One region of the Nitratireductor sp. OM-1 genome, then DNA from elsewhere that is predicted to be linked to it. Evidence: riboswitches for the same ligand, from Rfam matches in the RefSeq annotation. Region 1 holds a riboswitch; the other holds the start of a gene.
The links. Region 1 has a riboswitch for cobalamin ahead of DEJ54_RS06215 (LLM class flavin-dependent oxidoreductase). Riboswitches for the same ligand answer to the same signal wherever they lie in the genome.
Positions count from the first base shown of each region.

Region 2: linked by a shared signal. The riboswitch ahead of cobW (cobalamin biosynthesis protein CobW) and the one ahead of DEJ54_RS06215 (LLM class flavin-dependent oxidoreductase) in region 1 are both predicted to bind cobalamin.

Region 1 is NZ_CP029208.1:1,297,317-1,304,654, reverse strand. It holds gene DEJ54_RS06225 (iron ABC transporter permease) at 1-1,097, opposite strand, end outside; gene DEJ54_RS06220 (ABC transporter substrate-binding protein) at 1,122-2,111, opposite strand; gene DEJ54_RS06215 (LLM class flavin-dependent oxidoreductase) at 2,111-3,166, opposite strand; cobalamin riboswitch at 3,339-3,536, opposite strand; gene DEJ54_RS06210 (DUF1330 domain-containing protein) at 3,756-4,178, opposite strand; gene DEJ54_RS06205 (crotonase/enoyl-CoA hydratase family protein) at 4,184-4,975, opposite strand; gene DEJ54_RS06200 (TetR/AcrR family transcriptional regulator) at 5,069-5,671, shown strand; gene DEJ54_RS06195 (iron-sulfur cluster assembly scaffold protein) at 5,725-6,180, opposite strand; gene DEJ54_RS06190 (DUF1641 domain-containing protein) at 6,177-6,599, opposite strand; gene DEJ54_RS06185 (FAD/NAD(P)-binding oxidoreductase) at 6,622-7,338, opposite strand, start outside.
Region 2 is NZ_CP029209.1:769,404-776,741, reverse strand. It holds gene cbiB (adenosylcobinamide-phosphate synthase CbiB) at 1-5, shown strand, start outside; gene cobO (cob(I)yrinic acid a,c-diamide adenosyltransferase) at 211-825, opposite strand; gene cobU (bifunctional adenosylcobinamide kinase/adenosylcobinamide-phosphate guanylyltransferase) at 827-1,363, opposite strand; gene DEJ54_RS22705 (HupE/UreJ family protein) at 1,380-2,000, opposite strand; cobalamin riboswitch at 2,035-2,235, opposite strand; cobalamin riboswitch at 2,354-2,557, shown strand; gene cobW (cobalamin biosynthesis protein CobW) at 2,733-3,770, shown strand; gene cobN (cobaltochelatase subunit CobN) at 3,775-7,113, shown strand; gene cobG (precorrin-3B synthase) at 7,110-7,338, shown strand, end outside.

The DNA.
Region 1 (7,338 bases):
GTGACGATGCCCACCGGCAGCTCCAGCGGCGCGATGACCGTGCGCGCCACAAGGTCCGCGCCAATGGTGAAACTCGCCCCCAGTAGCGCCACCGCCGGCAATGCCCGGCGATGATCCGCGCCGACAAGGAAGCGCACGATGTGCGGCATGATGAGCCCGACAAAGCCGATCACACCAGACACCGCCACCGTGATGCCGGTGAGCGCTGCCGCCAACACGAACATGCTCTGGCGAAAGCGCTGCACATTGAGGCCGAGCGCCACCGCGCTTTCGTCGCCGGCCATCAGGAGGTTCAGCCGGCGCGCCTGCACCAGCATCACGCCAAGCCCGAGCGCAAGGGCGGCAAGCGGTATGGGAATGAGCTTCCATTGCGCCGTACCGAAACCGCCCAGCGTCCAGAACAGGACGCGGGAGGCAAGCTGCGGGTCCGGCGATGTCAGCACGATCAGGCTCGTCAGCGCGCTCAGAATGGCGCTCATCGCCACGCCGGCGAGCACAAGCCGTGTCGGGGTCATCTGGCCGCCGGTCCGCGCCACCCAGAACACCACGAACAGCGTGACGAGCCCGCCCAGAAAGGCCGAGATATGCAGCGTGAACGCGCCAAACCCCAGAAGCCCCCAGCGCATCACCACCACAGCACCGGTGGCTGCACCGGACGAAACGCCCAGAATGCCCGGCCCCGCCAGTGGGTTGCGAACGATGGACTGGATCGTCATGCCCGTCACGCCAAGGCTCGCCCCGACAAGAGCCGCAAGGAAGACGCGCGGCATGCGCGTCTGAACGACGATGGTTTCGTAAGCCGTACGCCAGTCCGGTTCGACCAACGCGTCGCCGAACACGAGATTGGCGAGAATGGCGAGCGCCGTGCCGCCAGGGATATGCACCGAGCCAAGCATCAGCCCGGCAAGAGAGACGCCGAGAAGCAGCGCAACCATCAGGACGATGACCAGCGCATAGCCGGTAACGCCACGCCGCGACGCCCCACCCTCAAGACCATGCTGCACGGCCCCGCCCCGCGCGGGCGGCGCGGACTGGAGAATGGCGATCAGCGCTTCATGGCTGTTCGCCTTTTCCTTTCTGAAGGCCGGTGCATGCATCGTGAGAAACCGTATCTAAGCCGGTTACTTTTCGATCCGGTCGGGATGGAATGCCCGTGCGAGCTTTTCCACCGCATCGATGGAGCTCGGCCCCGGCTGTCCCCAGACGGAATCAATGGTGACGATTTTCTCGCCCGCAATGCCGGGCACGTTCTCCACCGTCGGGTTGGCTTTCAGGATCTCGATGCGCGCCTGGCCCAGCTCGCCAGCCGGATCGCCAACCACCTGACCACCGGCCGTGCCCGAATAATAGACAACGATGTATTCAGGCGCGCGTTCGGCGATCTGCTCCCAGGAAACCTGGCCATAGCGGTTTGCCACATCACCAAAGATATTCGCCCCGCCGGCCCGCTCAACCACATGCGAAAGCATGGTGTTTCCGAGCACGGCGCGCGGTGCGGATTCGCCGCCATTGAAGATGAACACCGGCATGGCCTCAACGCCATCGAGCTTTGCTTCCACCTCGGAAAGGCGCTCCTCGATGTCGGCGATCAAAGCCTCGCCGCGCTCGCGCACGCCGAAGATTGCCGACATGGAGCGGATCTCCGCATAAAGCTCTTCAAACCCGAACTTGCCGAGATTGCAGCCCTCGGTGTTGAGGCGGGTTTTCATGCCCAGATCGTGAAGCTGATCGCGCGTGTGGCGGCTTTCGCTGAACCCGTCCGGATAGCCGGCATAAACGAAATCGGCCTCCGCCTCGATGAGCTGTTCGGTGGTGGCGACCAGCGGCGAAAGCACGGGAACCGTGTTGTACGCCGCCTCGTATTGGGGGCTGATCTTGAGGTTCGCCATATAGGAGGTGCCGGCCATGCGGTCTTCCAGACCAAGCGCCAGCATCATCTCCGTGGCGTTGTTGCTCAGCGTCACCGCCCGCGCCGGCGGCGCCTCATAGGTGGTGGTGTAGCCGCAATTCTCATCCGTGTAGGGAAAGCCCGCCTCATCGGCAAAGGCGGGCGCAGACACCAGAACGAAACCTGCGACCGCAAGCCCGCGCAGACCGATTAATCGCGACATCAATTCACTCCTTCTATGGCCGGCCTGCCGCCGGCGCTTTCAACTGGGGATGGGGTTTGGTCTGGCTGGCCGAGCGCTGGCATGACCTCCGCTGCAAACAGTTCCATGCCGGCCAGCGCCACATCGTTGGCGATCAGGCCGTTGGCGCTGAACAGGCAGCGAATGCTGTTCGCGCCGGTCTCCGCCGAGAGCGCGCGCAATTGCGCAAGGCAATCCTCGGGCGTTCCCGCGATGGTGAAATCCGCCAGCATGGCGGCGCGATCACGCGGCGCAGGCGGCTGCATTCCACGTTCCAGCGCCCGTGCTACGCGCCGTGCATTGAGCTTTTCCAGAAGCGCATCGCCCCGCTCCATGGCCTCTGCCCGGGTCGGCGCGATCATCACGTAACGCGACAGCGATGAGGCAACGAGCGGCGCGCGCGACCCGCCATGGCGATCAAGTGCTGCATGAAACACGGGCAATTGCCGTGCTTCATTGGGTTCGAGGCTTAGGAGAAGCGGAAAACCGTTTCTGGCGGCGATGTCGACCGTCTCTTCCGAGACGCCGGCGACATAGATCGGCGGATGAGGCTTTTGCACCGGCGGCGGCCCGACGGAGACGTTGGAAAAACGCCACGGCCTGCCATCCGCCGAACAATGTGGCTTCGTCCAGGCGTCGATCATGATCCTCAACGCTTCGGCAAACCGCCTTGATGCGTCATCGCGCGAAATCTCGAGCGCGGTGAATGTGCCGGGCTCGGTGCCGCGCCCGATCCCCACATCCACGCGCCCGCCGCTCTGAAAATCGAGCTGCGCGATCTGCTCGGCAAGCAGCAGCGGATGATAGAGCGGCAAAACGAGGATCGACGTGCCGAACCGCAGCCTCTCCGTCCGCGCCAGCACCTCCGCGCCAAGCAGAAGCGTGGACGGATAGGGCAGCGTTTCGCGACCGAAATGAAACTCATTGAACCAGATGCCGCCGAAACCAAGCGCGTCCGCCCGTTCGACAAGACGCATCAGCGCCCGGTGGTCGCCAAGCGCGCCTTCGCGGGCAAAGCCTGCCAGATCAACGCGCATGGCGGGTCTCGCGGTCAGGCGTGACGCTGCCCGGGATCAGTCGAATGAATTCGGCCTGCGCCGAAGGAAATCGGGAAACGGATCGGAGACGTGACGTCCCGATAGACGGACTCGTTGCCGGCAAAGCGCCTGCATGCATTCTGGGCCTCCTGCCGGCGCACCTCGTCCGGCGTTCATGGTCTATGCATGAGGCAGGTCTCCTGACTCGCGGCTCGAACGTTCGGTCCGCCTTCCCGGCTTTCGCCAGTGGCATTGGAAAGAACTTGCCGCTTACAGTTGCGAGGGCAGTCCCGGAATTGGTCTGTCTGGCAGACCGCACCGGGTTCCCTTTTCATCCGCGAAAGGCGGAACCGCATGCGGCGGCGACCCTATCCGCGAAGGAACCGCGACGCAACCGCGAAAGGCGTTTGCGCGAAAGAACGGCCGACGCGCAGCTGACTTGCCGCAACACGCAACGGTTCGCCAAGGCCACCATTCGCGCAAGCGATGAGGAGAGCGCCTTGACCGTGGCTTGCCCGGCAGCACGTGAAGTCGACCTATCTCGCCTTCGAGAAGTTCTACAAACTGCTCTAGCAACCGGAGGTCGCCTTCAGCCCCCGGCGAAATTCACACCGCCGGGCTGCGGGGCGAAGCGGACAAGCCGACTGTCCGTAACGCCGGCCTGACGATGCGGCAGCGCTTCATGGTAGGCCGGGTCGCGCATCATCTGCGCAAACGCGCCGACCGATGGATATTCGGCAATGAAGCAGATGTCCCACGCCTCTGCCTGCGGGCCGATCAGCATCAGCTCGAAACCGCCCCGCCAGACGATGCGCCCGCCCAGCCGTTCCAGAACGGGCGCGCTGATCCGGCTGTATTCCGCATAGGCGTCCCGACCGCTTGCCACCCGGCCATCCGGATAATCCGCCCGCTCACGCAGCTTGATGAGATTGAGCATCTGGACCGGCCCCGGCCGTGCATCCGCCCGAAACGCCTCCCAGATATCCTTGGTAAAACCGGTGTAACGCGTCATCTGCTTCACCTTCCCTGATAGACGGGCGTACGCCGTTCGATCCATACGTCGAGCCCTTCATGCACATCTGCCGTCGCGCACATGCGGGCAAACTGTTCGCGCTCGATCAGAAGCCCCTCTTCAATCGTCGTGTTAATGCCCCGCGTCACGGCCGAGATGATCCGGGTGGCCGCCAGTGGCGAATGCTGCAGGATGCGCTCCGCCAGCTCAAACGCCGCAGGAAGCAGATCTTCCGCAGGCACCACCCTGTTCACCAGCCCCAGCTCATGGGCGCGCTGCGGCCCGAACGTATCTCCCGTCAGGAGCAGTTCCAGAGCGCGCTTTCGCCCGGCCAGTCGCGGCAGGCGCTGCGTGCCGCCAAATGTCGGCGGAATGCCGATATTGATCTCCGGTTTCGCGAAAATTGCCTGGTCGGAGGCAACCGCCAGATGCACCGCTTCGGTGATCTCGCAGCCGCCTCCGAAGGCGATGCCATTGACCGCTGCGATCACCGGCTTGGGAAACGCCTCGAAGCGCGCCGTCATCTGCTGGCCGCGACGACAGAAGGCGCGCACCGCTTCTTCTGCGCCCTGCCTTATGCTCTCGGCGAATTCATGAATGTCTCCGCCAGCCGAAAACGCCCGATCCCCCGCCCCTGTCACCACCACCGCGCCGATTGCCTCATCCGCCTCGATCTCATCGAGCAGCGACAGCAGCCGGTCATTGGTCGCGTAATTCAGAGCGTTCAGTTTCGACGGACGGTTCAGCGTCAGAAGCGCGACACGCCCCTTCCTTTCGCAAAGCACGGTGTTCTGCATTTTCCTGCCTCTCCAGTTGAATTGACAGAAAGGCTAGGACCGGGCACGCTGCATGGAAACTCACTGGTTAGTATACATGGTTGCGCGCATCCGATGGACACGAAACAGCAGAAGCCCAAACCAGCCCGCGAACGGGTCGTCGATGCAGCAAGCAAGCTGTTCTATCGGGAAGGGATTCGCGCCGTCAGCGTCGATGCCGTTGCAGAGGAAGCGGGCGTAACCAAGAAGACCTTCTACTATCATTTCAGGAGCAAGGATGACCTGGTCGCCGAGTATCTCAGTTCCCGCGACCAGCCAAATCTCGATCTGTTCGAAAGCTGGTTCAGGAGTGCTGAAGGCGATGTGGCCGACCGGGTTGAGGCGATCTTCACGGGCGTCGCCCGATCCGCGCGCCATCCCGCATGGCGCGGCTGCGGCTTCCTGCGCACCGCAGCCGAGCTGGCCAATCTGCCGGGACACCCAGCCATGGTGATCGGCGCGAGCCACAAGAAGAAATTCGAGAACTGGCTTTCAGGCGAACTCGCCGAAAGCGGGATCGACAATCCTGCGGCGATCGCCCGCCAGATTGTGGTTCTGCTCGACGGCGTATTCTCAACGCTTCTGGTGCACCGCGACGCAGACTATGCAGAAGCCGCCGGACAGGCCGCCAGAACGCTGATCCATTCGTCATACCCGACACAGAGCACGGCAGCCTGACCGAGGCCCCGCCCGCACAACGGGCTTTGGAAAACCCGTGCCTTCTGAACGGGTCAAAGCGCGGTGCCGGGCTGCCCCCGCTCGGCACATGCGCCGGCGACTGCCTCGAACGGCAGCAGGATCGATCCGAAACGGCTTGGAAACGCCCGCGCCGCCTCGAACATGGCGAGATCCCGCCAGGGTTCAGGAAAAGTGACCGCTTCTCCCGCCAGAAGGCGGCGCAGCAGACCGGCAATCTCGCCGACGCCGGCGCAGGTCTCTCCAGTGGCATGGCGCACGACGATGGCGGTAGACGCCATGCCGAGTGTGCAGGCGCGCGTGCGCCATCCAAGCGCGCCAATCGCATCGCCCCGCCACTGCACATCAAGCGTTACCGTGCTGCCGCAGGTGCGGCTCGTCCGGGTGATTGAGGCATCCGCCGGGACAAGCCGCCTGTCATTGCGAACCCCGGCGCCCAGATCCCGCAGGCCGCGCTGATAGAGCGCGGCCAGGTCCGCATCGGCGCTCATTCGACGCCGTCATCCTTCATCTGCCGGCCGAGAACCGACAGAAAGGTCAGCGCAAAATAAAGCCCGCGCCGCACATCCTCATTGCCGGCCACGCGCAGCAGGCCGAGAAGGGATGGCACCTGGGCCTGTGCGGTCTGTGTCGCGGCATAGCGCGCGGCATTGCCGACGTTCCACGCAGCGCCCACGCTTTCCTCATAGGCCTTCATCAGTTTCTGCACCATCGCGTCGTCGAACATGTCGACGCCGTCGGATGCAAGCGATGCGAGATCGACCAGATTGTGAAGACGGCGCCCCTGCAGGAGCGGTGCAAGCTTCTCGAGAAGCTCCGCGAGCCCGCGCTCGGTGGCTTCATCCATTGCGGCGAGCGCCTTCGGTGCTCCGGCAGCGGCTTCCGGCGTGTCCATGACTGTATCGTTCATTGTTTTCCTCCGGATGCCGATGTCAGATGATGCCGCGCGCGACGGACCAGTAGATCCCGCGATTGAAGGCCTTGCGGAGCAGTCCCCCGACCTTGGTCGGCGGGGTGGGATGCACGTCCTCGTCATAGTCGTACCAGAGCGGCATGCCGGCCTCGAGGCCCATCTGCGCCACGGCCTGAACCTTGCCGTCATAGGCATCGACCGTGCGGCCAAGCCGGATGTCGCCGGCGATGTTGTTGGCGATCACCGGGCACTGGTTGTGACAGGAACCGCCGGCCTTGGAGATCGGCAGATCGACCGTGTCACCCATGATGTAGGCGTTGGGGTGGCCTTCGAGCTGCAGCGTCTGGCGGTCGGTGGGCAGCCAGCCCTCATTGTTCGGAGCCTGCGAAATGCCGCTTTCCAGAACCGCATCGACCGCGCGGATCGGCGGCGTGCACATGAGAAGATCGAACGCCTCTTCACCGCCCTCTTCCGAGTGGGCGATCTTCTTGCCCGCGTCCACGGAGTCCAGCGTGAAGCCGCGCTGATACTTGATGCCCTTGGCTTCAAACACCGGTGGCAGCACCTCACACACCTCCTGCTGCAGGAACAGGCAGTTGCGCAGAAGCTGCGAAACGGTTGGATAGGTGTAGACGATTTCGCACTGCTCGCGCACGCCCTTGCGGCGCAGATATTCATCCACCATCAGCGTGGTTTCCATCGGCGCGATGCCGCACTGATGCGGCACATTCGGCGT
Region 2 (7,338 bases), on a different replicon from region 1:
TCTGAGATTGGCGGATTGAGGCGAAGGCGTGGGGCGCGTTTGCCACGCTCTCTGATCTTCTGGCAGCTGCGTTGTGCGTGGTTCGACAAGCTCACCATGAGGGAGGTGGCGACTGGCAAGCCTGTTCATCAACATGGAGGACGCAGTTGCTGTGTCTCTCCCTCCCTCATGGTGAGCTTGTCGACCACGCACCACCTCAAAGCAGGCGATCTAGAACTCGATGCCCTTCTGCGCTTTCACGCCAGCGGCGAAGTGGTGTTTTACCTGCCCCATTTCGGTGACGAGGTCGGCGGCCTCGGTGAGTGCTGGCTTGGCGTTGCGGCCGGTCACGACCACATGAAGGTCGTCGCGCCGGTTGGTCAGCGTGGTCACGACGCGTTCAAGATCGAGATAGTCGTAGCGCAGTGCGATGTTCAGCTCGTCGAGAACGACAAGACCGATGGTCGGATCGGCCATCAGTTCCTCGGCCTTTCCCCACGCCCGCTCGGCGGCGGCGATGTCGCGCTCGAGATCCTGTGTTTCCCAAGTGAAGCCCTCGCCCATCGTGTGCCAGGAGACCTGATCGCCAAAGGCGGCGAAGGCATCCTTCTCACCGCAATGCCATGCGCCCTTGATGAACTGCACGACACCGACGCGGCGGCCATGGCCGAGCATGCGCAGCGCAAGACCGAAGGCAGCGGTGGACTTGCCTTTGCCCGGCCCCGTATTGACGATCAGAAGCCCCTTCTCGACCGTCTTGTCGCGCACCTCGGCATCCTGAACGGCCTTGCGTTTGGCCATCTTTGCCTTGTGGCGCTCGGCTTCGTTTGCGTCGATCTCTCGCATGTCACTTCACTTTCATGGGCAGGCCGGCAACCACCAGCGTGACGCTGTCGGCAACGGCGGCGACTTTCTGGTTCAGGAACCCCGCCTCATCGCGAAAACGGCGTCCGAGCGGGGTTTCTGGCACGATGCCGAAGCCGACCTCATTGGAAACGAGAACTGTGGTTCCCTCTCTTGCGGCAAGAGCTGCAAGCAGTCGCTCGGCGGCAGGTTTTAGCGCATGGTCGTTGAGCATGAGATTGCTGAGCCACAGGGTGAGGCAATCGACCAGAACCGTTTCGCGGGCCGGCAGGGTTTGAAGCACGCCCGGCAGGTCGAGCGGGGCGTCGTGCGTCTGCCACGCCCCCGCTACTTCCCCCGGCCCCGCCACTGCCCCTTTGCGCCGCGCGCGGTGAATGGCGATGCGCTCGCGCATTTCGTCATCGAAGGCCTGGGCCGTGGCGATGTAGTGCCAGGGTGCGGGCGCGGCTTCGATCAGCGTTTCGGCATGGCGGCTCTTGCCGGAGCGCGCGCCGCCCAGAACGAAATGAAGTGAACGCATCGTCAGATCCGCCGGCTCAGCCGACAAGTTGTCCGGCAAGGAAGGTTATGCCGACACCGACAATGGCGGCGCCAGCAAGCCGGGGCTGCATGGCCTCAACCGCCCAGCCGCGCGAGCGGACGAGAAAATAGACGCCAAGCGCGATGGCGCTCTGGATTGCGGCAAGGCCTGCGAGATAGGCGATGAGCGGCGTCTGTTCGCTGCCGACAATGGCTTCGCCGAAGGCATAGCCATGGAACACGCCGACCACCAGGAACAGGGCGAAGACGAGCATGTGGCTTTCCACGGCCCGACCGCGCGCCAGAAGCCAACCGCCAGCAAGAACGCTTGCCGCGATGACGATTTCGGCTGCCGGAAGATCGAGCAGCATCAGGTGCAGGCCAACACCGACAAGCGAGCCGGCAACAAAGAGAAGCGGCGCAAAAAGGCTCATGCCGGCGACGGCGGCAAACAGGCCGGCAGCGACGATGAAGGCCAGATGATCGAGCCCGATCACAGGATGGGCGAGCCCTGAAACCAGCCCTTCGTAAAGGGTCGTGGGCGTCTGCCCGTCCATGGCGTGATGGGCCTGGGCGCTGGTTGCGAAGAGCGATGCAAAAGCGAATGCGGAAAAAGTGCGCAGGAAACGCGTGTTCATGTCCGGTCCTTTCCCCTCCACCCGAGGGTTACGGTGCTTCTTTCAGGCCGTCGGCAGGTTTCCTGGCTCACGGGTCGATGCGCTTTCCAGCCTTCCCAAGGCGTCATGCCTCAGTGGCGATCAGGAAAACGCTCTCCGCTTACAGTTGCGGGGGCAGCCGTGGTTTTGGCGCTTTTGCGCCGCACCACGTTCCCTCTGGGTCCGCTTCAGCGGAACCGACAGCGGGCGGAGCATACAAGAATCGCCACGCCCCGCAAACGCTTTGTTGCCCGCATTGACAGACGTGGCGGGCGAGCCGTAAATGCGCAGCAGACGGTCCTTCTCCCGCAATGGAGAGGGCTTGGATCAGTACCTGTCAATATGACCGCAATGGTCGGCCTGATTGGTAGGTCTTGATCCTTAGAGGGAATGCGGTGCGGGCCTTGCCCAATGCCGCAGCTGTCCCCGCAACTGTAAGCGGAGAGCGCACCTGACACGCCACTGGGGTTTGCCCTGGGAAGGCTGGAGAGCGCATCGACCCGTGAGCCAGGAAACCTGCCGTCTGCGAATGAAATCCTGACCGCCTGGCGGGTGTCCCGGGCAAGGAGTGTGCATTGTGACTGCTGACAGCGCCGCTGCGCGCCTTCTCCCGACCATTCATGGTGTCTCTGCCAGTACGCGGCCGCAAAAGGCCCGTGCGCCCCTCACCCGCGTCTTATCGTTCTCCACACTCCATCACCTGAAGGATATCCCATGACCACGAGTTTCGACCGGGTTCCCTGCACCGTCGTGACCGGCTTTCTCGGCGCCGGCAAGACGACGCTGATCCGCAATGTTCTGGAAGGCGCGCATGGCAAGCGGCTGGCGATCATCGTCAACGAGTTCGGCGATGCCGGCATCGATGGCGAGGTGCTGAAGAGCTGCGGGCTGGACAATTGCCCCGAGGAAAACGTTCTCGAACTGGCCAATGGCTGCATCTGCTGCACGGTTGCCGATGATTTCGTGCCGGCGCTCGACCAGATCCTCGCACGTGAGCCGAAGGTCGATCACATCCTGATCGAGACGTCCGGTCTGGCGCTGCCAAAGCCGCTGGTGCAGGCCTTTCAGTGGCCGGCAATCAAGAACCGCGTGACGGTCGATGGCGTTATTGCCGTGGTGGACGGGCCGGCGCTTGCCGACGGCCAGGTGGCTGCTGACTTGGACGCGCTGGATGCACAGCGCGCAGCCGACGATTCGCTCGACCATGATGATCCGATCGAAGAAGTGTTCGACGACCAGGTGGCCTGCGCTGACCTGATCGTTCTGTCGAAGAACGATCTTCTGGATGAGGAGGCCGCCGGGCGCGCCCGCGCGCGGATTGCGGGGCATCTGTCGCGCAATGTGCAGATCGTGCCGAGCGCGCATGGCAAGGTGGACCCTGCCCTGCTGCTGGGTCTCGGGCTTGCCGTCGAGGACGACATCGAGAACCGCAAGACGCATCACGACGATGCGCATGACCATGAGCATGACGATTTCGACACATTCGTTGTCGACCTGCCGCCGGTGCTCAGGCCGGAAGATCTGGAAGCGCGGGTCAATGCGGCGGTGGAAACCGGCGAGGTTCTGCGCCTCAAGGGCTTTGCGCATGTGAAGGGCAAGCCCATGCGTCTGCAGGTGCAGGCGGTCGGCCCGCGCGTCTCGCACCACTATGACCGCCCGTGGAAGGCCGGCGAAGCCGCCGAGACACGGCTCGTGGTGATCGGCCTCAAGGGCATCGACCGCGCGCGTATCGAAAGCCTTCTCTCGGCCTGATCCGATGCACATCCTCGCCACCACCAGTGCCTCACTCGACGATCTGATCGAGCCTGTCGATCTGCAGCAGTCGCCGGCGGACATGGTGGCGCTGTCGTTCACCGACAGCGATCTGGCGGGGATTGCCTCTGCATGGCAGGTGCAGCGTGAGGCCCTGCCCGCGCTGCGTCTTGCCGCGCTGCGCGACCTGAGACACCCCATGTCGGTCGATCTGTGGATCGACAACACGGCAGCGCATGCCCGCGTCATTCTGGTGCGGGTGCTGGGCGGCTATGAGTGGTGGCGCTATGGCTGCGACCGGCTTTCAGCACTGGCCCGGCAAAAGGGCATCGCGCTGGCGCTGCTTCCCGGCGAATGCCATCAGGACGACCCGCGCCTGGCCGAGCGCTCCACCGTTTCGCCGGAAGCGCGCGCGGCGCTGCTCGCCTGCTTCCGCGAAGGCGGACCGGACAATATGCGCGCGCTGACCATGCAACTGGCGCGCCTTGCGGGGCGGGACATCGAAGCGCCGGAGGCGGAATCGGTGGCCAAGGCCGGCTTCTATGCACCGGGCCATGGCATTGTTGAGCCATCCTTCTTCCCGGCCGGTGCGAATGCCGACAGGCCTGTCGTACCGGTCCTCTTTTATCGCTCCATGCTGCTGGCAAGCGATGTTGCGCCCATCGACGCGCTGGTGGAGGCGCTTGAGGAACAGGGGCTGTGTGCGGTTCCCGTTTTCGTTTCCAGCCTGCGTGACCCGGTTGCCGCCGATCTCGTGCGCAACGCCGTGGAGGCGTTGAAGCCGCAGGCGCTCATCACCGCGACGGCCTTTTCGAGCGGCGCGGAACCCGGCGAAAAAACGCTGTTCGACCGCTTTGGCGTGCCGGTTTTTCAGGTGGTCACCGCCACCACGCGGCGCGAAGCGTGGCAGGAAGGGCAGCGCGGTCTCGCGCCTGCGGACCTCGCCATGCATGTGGTGCTGCCGGAACTCGATGGCCGGCTGATGGCTGGCGCCATTTCCTTCAAGGATGAGGCGGCGCTGGATGAAGGGCTTTCCTTCGGCGTTCAGCGCAACCGACCGGAACCGGCGCGCATAAGGCAGGTTGCGGCAAGGATCGCCGCCTTTCTGAAGCTCGGTGGCACTCCGGTGGCTGAACGCCGCATTGTCGTTCTCATCCCGGATTATCCGAGTGCGCCAGGGCGCACCGGCTATGCGGTGGGTCTCGACGTGCCGTCGAGTGTGCTCGCCATGCTGCATGACCTTGATGAAGCGGGTTATGCGGTTGATGGTGTTCCGGAGACGCCAAGGGCGCTGATGCAGCGGCTTGAGCAGGTTTCGGAAGCGCTTTCGCTGGATGAATACCGGGTGGCCTTCGATGCGCTGCCCGAAGAGGCGCGCGAAACGCTGCTCGCCACCTGGGGGCCGGCGGAAGACGATGCGGAAGATGGAGTCTTTCCGTTCCGCGCGGCGCGGTTCGGCAATGTCACCGTGGCGCTTGCGCCGGATCGCGGGCGCTCGGCAGACCGACGCGTGGACTATCATGACCCGACACTTGCACCGCGCCATGCGCTGGTCGCCTTCGGCCACTGGATGCGGGAGGGGCTCGATGCCCATGCGCTGATCCATGTGGGTGCGCATGGCACGCTGGAATGGCTGCCGGGCAAGACCGTGGCGCTGACGGAAACCTGCTTTCCGGAGATCGTGGCTGGTGCGCTGCCGGTGGTCTATCCCTTCATCGTCAGCAATCCGGGTGAAGCGGCGCAGGCCAAGCGCCGGATCGGCGCTGTGACGCTTGGGCATCTGACGCCGCCACTGGCGGGCGCAGGGCTCTCGCAGGACCAGCAGGAGTTGGAACGGCTGGTGGACGAATATGCGCAGGCCGACGGGCTGGACCGCCGCCGCCGCGACCGGCTGGCGCAGCTGATCGTGGAAACCGCCGAGCGCACCGGTCTGACCCGTGATGCCGGCGTTGAGGACACGGGCGACACGGATGCGGCGCTGATGCAGATCGATGCCTGGCTCTGTGATCTGAAAGATTTCGCCATCAAGGACGGGCTGCACATCTATGGCCGGGGCAGCGGCATGGATGAAGGGCCTGAACGCAGCGCCTGCGCGGAGAGCGAAAAGCACGCGCTTCTGGCCGCACTTGATGCCCGACACATCGCGCCCGGCCCCTCCGGCGCGCCGGCGCGGGGGCGTACCGATGTGTTGCCGACCGGCCGCAACATCTTCACCGCCGATCCGCGCACCCTGCCGACGCCGACCGCAACCGCACTGGGCAGGATGGCGGCGGATGAGGCCGTGCGCGGCTATCTGCAGGAGCATGGCGACTGGCCGCGCTCGCTCGTCATCGACCTGTGGGGCAGCGCCAGCCTGCGCACTGGCGGCGAGGAGATCGCACAGGGTCTGGCGCTGATGGGCTGCCGGCCGCAATGGGATCAGGCGACGGGGCGCGTGACGGGCATTGAAGTGCTGCCGCCGGCAAGCCTTGGCCGTCCGCGCATCGACGTGACGTGGCGCATCTCAGGCCTGTTTCGCGACATGTTCCCGACCCAGATCGCGTTGCTCGACACTGCGGTTGCCGCCGTGGCCGCGCGCGACGAAGACGAGAGCGAAAACCCGCTTGCCGCTGCTGCGCGCGTGGCCGGCAAGGCTCCGGCGCGTATTTTCGGTTCCGCGCCCGGCACCTATGGTGCGGGACCGGAAGAAAAGCTTGCGCGCGGAGACTGGCAGGAGCGCGCCGAACTCGGACAGGCCTATCTGGACGCGGGCGCGTTTGCCTTCGGCGGCGCGGAGGGCGAAGGCCGGCGGGAAGACGGCGCGTTTGCGCGGCAGGTGGCGGATGCCGACATGCTCATCCATACGGGCGACGATGCCGGGCGGGACATTCTCGAAGGCTCGGCGGATGTGGCCTTTATCGGCGGGTTCGCGGCGGCGGTGGAAGCGCTGGGCGGCAAGGCTGATCTGGTGGTGCTCGACACGACCGATCCGGAGCGCCCGCGCGCCCGCTCGCTGGCGCAGGCCATTGCCCGCACCGTGCGCGCCCGTGCGGTCAATCCGCGCTTTATCGAAGGGCAGTTGCGCCATGGCCCGCGCGGCGCGGCGGAACTGACGGAAACGGTCGACCGGCTGATCGGCTTCGCCGAGACCACGGATGCGGTTTCAGGCAGCCTGATCGATGCCGTGTTCGATGCCTATCTCGGCGATGAGCGTGTGCGCGATTTCCTGCTTGCAGAGAATCCGGCGGCGACCCGGGCGATGGCGGAACGGTTTCACGCTGCGCGCAGGCGTGGCCTCTGGCACCCGCGGCGCAACTCCGTCGATGACGATCTGGCAGCACTTTTTGCGGAGGCGACGGCATGACGATGCGGCGTGGCGCTTGCCCCACACTCTCCGCCCCCATGAAGACCGGCGACGGGCTGCTCGCGCGGATTGCGCCGGCCCATGGCGCGCTGACGCCTGAGAAGCTGGCGGGCATCGCAAAAGCGGCGGGCCGCCACGGCAATGGCATTCTGGAAGTGACCGCGCGTGGAAAGTTGCAGATCCGGGGCCTGACCGCTGAGAGCACGCCTTTGCTCGGGGCGGAAA